2 linked regions of the Nodosilinea sp. FACHB-141 genome follow. The protein of the gene in region 2 interacts with the protein of the main gene of each other region in a pairwise test. Links are inferred from orthologs where the notes say so. Each region holds a gene or a part of one and is shown on either strand. Other genes may lie near its edges. The genes, in order: bioB and H6F59_RS08185.

Region 1 (3,255 bases), on a different replicon or contig from region 2:
GATTCGCCAAAGTTATTAGAGGCAACAAAACTAAACTAAACGGTTTGGTAAAATTAGTCAATGCCTCGTTAGAATGAGTGTATAGAGCGATACTCTGTTGCTTTGGTTCCTAGGGGATGCTCTGGGGTGAGCAGCGACTTGGCTCAATGCGATCGCAGGGCTGAGTTGCTATGTCTCCCGTCGATCGGGTGCTATACATGAATCAATTGGGTTAGAGAGGTGGCAACGCGTGGTTCAGAGTCCGGCAGTGCTAAATGACAAAGCCGTGCAAATTTTGCAGGGAGCAATGCAAGAGTTTCTGCAAAATGGCTACGCTGGCACCAGCATGGATAAAGTAGCCGCCACCGCTGGAGTCTCTAAACCAACGGTCTACAACTATTTCAAAGACAAAGAGGGGCTGTTTCGGGCGCTGATTCAGTATGTGGCCCAGGCTCGGTGTGAGCAGGTGATGGGCGACGGCAACCTAGAGGGCCGTCCTGAAGTGGTGATTCGGCGCTTGATTACCAACGCCATTGAGAGCGAGCTCCACGACCTCGACTATCAAAATTTTGTGCGTCTAGTGGCGGGTGAGTCGGGGCGTTTTCCACAGCTAGCCCAGGCTTTTGTGGAATACCTCACCAAACCCGCCGCCGACCAGCTCACCGACTATCTCAAGGGCTGCCCAGAACTAGATTTGCCCGACCCAGAGGCGACAGCGCGGGTGGTGCTGGGCGCGACGGTGTTTTTTATCATGACCCAGAGTGTGATGCACGGCGAGCACATCATGCCCATGGAGCCCAAGCGTTTGGTGGATAGTTTGGTAAACCTGGTGACGCGATCGCAGGCTGCCTAAGGTTTCTTAAACTCACCGCCCACCGAAGCCATCGAGATTGGGTGCCGCGCTATCTACTCACCCTCAGCAGGCACGGTTGTTTCCTTGTTGAAAAGTAATATTGCCTGTATATGAGCTTTGGCCCCCAAGCCTCCAACTCTGGGGGCCTCAGCTCCTCCTAAAATTGGGGGTGGGGGGCGAAGCTGTGACGTAGTTTTCCTCTCTACAAACATGAAACAGCCCTGTCCCCAGCCTGTGCTCGGTTGAGTAGGATGCCATCGGTCTACGCGAGAGTTGGTGGGCGGTGCCCGCTCTACGGAACTGCAGAGACTGCTTCTGGCAGCTCCATGGCCTCGCCGTCAGGGCCTTCGAGCACAAACCCAGCATCGCGAATCATGGCGTAGTCAGCCTGAGCGGCTTGCCCAGGGGTCGTCAAGTAATCGCCCACAAAAATTGAGTTGGCGGCATAGAGCCCCAGGGGCTGAAGCTGCCGCAGCTGCACTTCCCTGCCACCGGCAATGCGAATTTCTTGGGAGGGCAGCAGCAGTCGGTAGAGGCACAAAATCCGCAGACACTGACGCGGGTTCAGCTCGTGGCGCCCCTCAAAAGGTGTGCCCTCGATGGGAATCAGAAAATTCAGCGGCACACTGGTCACTTCCAGTCGCCGTAGGGCTAGGGCCATATCGATAATGTCGTCGTTCGATTCGCCCAGGCCAAAGATGCCCCCAGAGCAGGTGGTCATGCCCGCCGACTGCACCGCTTGAATAGTATTCACCCGGTCATCAAAGGTGTGGGTGGTGCAGATCTCGCCGTAGTTAGCTTCGCTGGTGTTGAGATTGTGGTTTACCCGATCTACCCCCGCCGCCGCCAGCTGCTGGGTTTGAGTTTCGTCGAGCAGGCCGAGGCAGGCGCAGATTTTCATGGGGTAGCGTTCTTTAACCTGGCGCACCACGTCGAGCACTTCACCAAAGACGCGATCGGAGGGCGATCGCCCTGAAATCACCATGCAAAACGTACCGGCCTTTAGCGTATTGGCCCGCTCAGCCGCCGCCAGGATTTTCTCCTGGGCCATAAAGGGATATTTTTCGATTTCGGCAGCAGAGATTTTCGACTGCGAGCAGTAGTGACAGTCTTCGGGGCACAAGCCGCTTTGGGCATTGAGCAAAAAGTGCAGCCTTACCCGGTTGCCCCAGTAATATCGCCGCACTCGATAGGCTGCCGCCAGTTGATCGAGCAGCTCTGTGTCAGGGGCAGTAAGGACAGCGTCAGCCTGCTCTCGACTCAGCACCTCACCAGCTAAAGCCTGGTCTGCCAGAGTTTGCCAGTTGACACGGGAAGTCACAGTAGAAGTGGCAGTCATAGCGGTGAGGTAAGTAGTTTGGGAGAATAAGGTTTCTATTGTCTCAGATTAGATCCCCATAGCTTTCCGGGTATAAGGGCGACCATTTCTCCCCAAACTCAGGAGGCGCAGAATCTCAGTAAGACCTGGGCAGAGACGCATCTCCGCTTGGCCCCCTTGACTGGTCTTGTTTAAGCAACTGAGGGGGAATCAAGAATGTAAGACAGCGGCCGGCCTAGCTATTTTCTAAAACCCGCACATCTACGGTGCTGGCGTTGAAATTGTAGAGATCGCCATCCAGCTCAATCGGAGTACCCACTTTGACCTTACTGTTGCCAAACACTGGCCCAGTATCAGTAATTTGGGCATCGTCTTCGAGGGTGATGAGCATGTCAAGTGTGTAGTTCAGCTCGGGGCGAGGGTCGGGCAGGGCTTTAACCGTGCCATCGGGTTGGGGCACAGTAGTACTGCGAGGCAGCAGCACCGCGTTTTTAATCTTGACCTGGCCGTAGGGCTGGTTGCGAATGATGATGTTAGTGGTTTCAGAATTCTTAATGGCTTCAAATAGCCGTTTGGGGTCAGAGGAGGAGAGACCACGCACCATGACGTCTACTTCCACTGGCTTGGTGGTTGCCCCGACCTGCGCCACTGACCCTGAGGTGCCCGGATATAGAAAAATACCAAACAGCACCATCAATATAATGAGCGCCGCCGCAACATCTAAAATGCTGACTTTGCCGAACAGGCGGCCTTTAGCGTCGAGTAGGGTCATGGCTGGGGTGCCCTCGCAGAGGGAAAAGGTGAGTGGTTTTAATAGAGGAGAATGTCGATCCCATTGAACCACAGGGTGGCTCGTTTGAGGCGTGAGCTTGCCCTTGCGCGATCGCACCTGTACCTAGTGCCCATAGGATAGCGAGGCCAAATTTATTACTGACCACTAGCTGTGGTCGCCAGACGCGTAGCGGGGCAAGATGGATATAGTTCTGTACCTCAGCGGTACTTGGGGCATTCCTATGCTTACTCCTCTCACGCAACTGACAAAAAATTCTTTTTTGCGCCGCGGGCTGTACGGCTTACTGGCCGCCGTTATGGCGATCACTATTGG
Region 2 (3,179 bases):
CCGATCGCGAGGCCGCCCAGGCCGCCTTTATGGACGACGAAGCCGAGGTGATGGTCGCCACTACCGCCTTCGGCATGGGCATCGACAAGCCCAATGTTCGCTTTGTGATTCACCACAACATCAGCGATTCCGTCGATTCTTACTACCAAGAGATTGGGCGGGCGGGGCGCGATGGCGAAAAAGCCTTTGCGCTGCTGTTCTACTGCCTCGACGACCTGAATATTCGACGCTTTCTGGCCAGTGGCGGCCAGGTGGATGTGGAGCAGGTGACCCAGGTGGCCACTGTGCTTCAAGAGCAGGATGACCCGATCAAGCGGCAGGATTTGCAGGCCAAAACCGAGCTTTCCCGAACCAAGGTGGCTACCGCCCTCAGCCATTTGGAGGCGGTAGATGTCGTCGAGACCTTACCCACAGGCGAAGTGGTTGCCCGTGACTTGGCAGATGTGGAGGAAGCTTCTCAGGCCGCCGTTGAGGCCCAAGAACGGCATCAAAACCACGTGCGATCGCGCCTAGAAATGATGCGAGGCTATGCCGAACTGCGCGACTGCCGCCGCGGATATTTGCTCAACTACTTTGGTGAAACCCGCGACCAGCCCTGTGGCTTTTGCGATAACTGTCAGGCAGGCATTGTGGTCGAAGACGAAGATACCTGGCAGCCCTTTGCGTTGAACAGCCGCGTGGTTCACCGAACATGGGGCGAGGGCACGGTGATGCGCTATGAGGGCGACAAGATCGTGATTTTGTTTGATCAGATGGGCTACAAAACCCTGGCTAGGCAGTTGATCAGAGAGTACCGATTGCTGGATCAGGTCGATTAGCCACTAACCCCAGCCCGCCATTTTATGGCGACTGCAATTACATATGAAGATTAATGCCACCCCAAGGCGTTGTTTATTGGTGACGTATCGATCGCAGAGGTAACGGAGGTAGCCTTAGAGCTACTGAAAGATTCGTGAAGATACGTCATTATGTGCCAGCTGTTGGGGATGAACTGCAATGTGCCCACGGATATCTGCTTCTCCTTTGAGGGGTTTTGCGCGCGCGGGGGCAAAACCGACGACCACAAAGACGGCTGGGGCATTGCCTTTTTTGAAGGCCTAGGCTGTCGGGTGTTTCTCGACGACAACCCGTCTAGCTCATCGCCCGTGGCCGCCTTCATTCGGCAGTACCCGATCAAATCGATGAATGTGATTGCCCACATTCGCAAGGCCACCATCGGGCCAGTCAAGCTAGAAAACTGCCACCCCTTCAAGCGAGAACTGTGGGGGCGCTACTGGGTGTTTGCTCACAACGGCGACCTGCCGACGCTGCCCTTTGACCACCAGGGCATCTACCGCGCGGTGGGGCAAACTGACAGCGAGCAGGCCTTTTGCCTCATGCTCAACCACATTCGGCAGCGGTTCCCCGATCGCAAACCCCCCATTCAAGACCTGTACCTGGCTCTGCGAGAAATCACGGCAGCGATCGCCCCCCACGGCATCTTCAACTATCTGCTGTCGGATGGTGAACACTGCTTTGCCCACTGCTCCACCAAGCTCTGCTACATCGTGCGCCAAGCTCCCTTCGCCGCCGCCCACCTGATCGACGAAGACATTACGGTGGATTTTCAAGAGCTGACCACCCCGAGCGATCGCGTTGCCGTCATCGCCACCACTTCTTTGACCGACAACGAGGCCTGGACCCCCATTCAGCCCGGTGAACTGTTGGTCTTCCAGGACGGCTTACCGCTCCATCTCACTCCTTAAGCAGGAATGCCCTTTTCCCTTTATCTATTGAACGGTCCTAGCCTAACTTCACCATTACAAACACCCACATTTAGGACAGGTTCGACGTAGGGGCATTGCAGTGCAATGCCCCTACCAGAGGATTTCGCCTGTCAAAGTGTCCTAACTAAATCAACTGCGGCAATACATCCAGATTTGGCAGAGCTCAGACACCGGTAAGTCTTTTGCCAACCATGCCTTGCACCCAAAGCTTTATACCCAACGTTTCAACTCGATCAAAATATTGAATGAAATTTAATTTCATTTGTAACTGAGTTTACTTGAACTTCACTCAGCCCCCATGCCATACTGCGCCAGCAAACAGCGGTATTTCTACCGACTTACCGTAGTTTCCTGGGTTGGCTTCGGCTTTGTGCAATTGCTGCAAGGTCAGGTCCGCGCCAGGAACAGATCATTTGTGGAGGCACAGCCATGGCACAGCATCGCCCTAGAGCTTGGGGGCTTACCCGACGACAGTCGCTAAAGTCGTTTGCCTATCTATTTGCCAGCGGCATGGGGTTGAGCGCAGCGGTCACCGCCTGTAGTAGCGACTCTACCACCAGCACCGAACCTCAGCCCGCCGCCACTGAAGCCAAGGCTAAGGTGCTACGCATTGGCCACCAAAAGTTCGACCCGTTCATTTTGATCAAAGCGCGGGGCGGGCTAGAGGAGCGGCTAAAAACCTTCGGCACCCGCGTCGAGTGGATTGAGTTTCAGTCGGGGCCGCCCCTGCTGGAGGCTTTGAACGTCGGCAGCATCGACATTGGCCGCACCGGCGATGCCCCACCGATTTTCGCCCAGGCGGCGGATACGCCCTTTTTTTATGTCGGTAGCGGCGCACCCCGACCCAAGAGTTCGGCCGTTGTGGTGCAGGCCGATTCACCGGTGCAAACCCTGGCCGATCTCAAGGGCAAAAAAGTGGGCTTTCAGCGCGGCTCCAGCGCTCACTTTTTGGTGGTGCAGGCGCTCAAAAAAGCCGGGTTGGCCTGGTCAGATATTGAGCCGGTGAACCTCACCCCCGCCGACGCCCGCTCCGCCTTTGAGCAAAACAACATCGATGCCTGGGGCATTTGGGACCCCTTCTATGCGGCCTCAGAAAAACAGGTGGGGGCGCGCACCCTAACTACCGGGGAAGAGCTAGCCCCCAACCGCGAGTTTTTCTTGGCCTCCAAAGCCTTTGTAGCCGACAACGAAGCGCTACTGGTGGCCCTGCTCGAAGATACCGCTGAAGTTGCCCAGTGGGCCGACAACAGCCCCGCCGAGGTGGTGGAGGTGCTGGCCCCCATCACCGGCCTGGAGCCAGAGATTTTAGATGTGGTGACCCGCCGCCGCAGCTGGATTTTTGACCCGGTACAGGCCGATGCGATCGCAGAGCAGCAGCGCATTGCCGACGCCTTCTATGAGCTAGAGCTGATT

The links.
Region 1: the proteins of H6F59_RS08185 (region 2) and bioB interact in binary tests that used the Escherichia coli proteins (3 or more experiments, as listed by UniProt). The link is inferred for Nodosilinea sp. FACHB-141 from one-to-one orthologs.

Annotation. Positions count from the first base shown.
Region 1 is NZ_JACJPP010000007.1:21,436-24,690, reverse strand. Bases 149-3,080 are described here. They hold bioB (biotin synthase BioB), read right to left. Parts: upstream 2,172-3,080; coding sequence 1,125-2,171; downstream 149-1,124. Other genes in these bases: H6F59_RS03630 (DUF4330 domain-containing protein), read right to left, coding at 2,386-2,922; H6F59_RS03640 (TetR/AcrR family transcriptional regulator), read left to right, coding at 230-832. In the rest of the region: H6F59_RS03645 (ester cyclase), read right to left, coding at 1-10; H6F59_RS03625 (M48 family metallopeptidase), read left to right, coding at 3,122-3,255. UniProt on the Escherichia coli protein: Catalyzes the conversion of dethiobiotin (DTB) to biotin by the insertion of a sulfur atom into dethiobiotin via a radical-based mechanism.
Region 2 is NZ_JACJPP010000010.1:36,378-39,556, reverse strand. The notes cover bases 1-2,856. They hold H6F59_RS08185 (class II glutamine amidotransferase), read left to right. Parts: upstream 1-968; coding sequence 969-1,745; downstream 1,746-2,856. Other genes in these bases: H6F59_RS08180 (sulfonate ABC transporter substrate-binding protein), read left to right, coding at 2,196-2,856; H6F59_RS08190 (ATP-dependent DNA helicase RecQ), read left to right, coding at 1-818. Outside these bases: more of H6F59_RS08180, read left to right, coding at 2,857-3,179.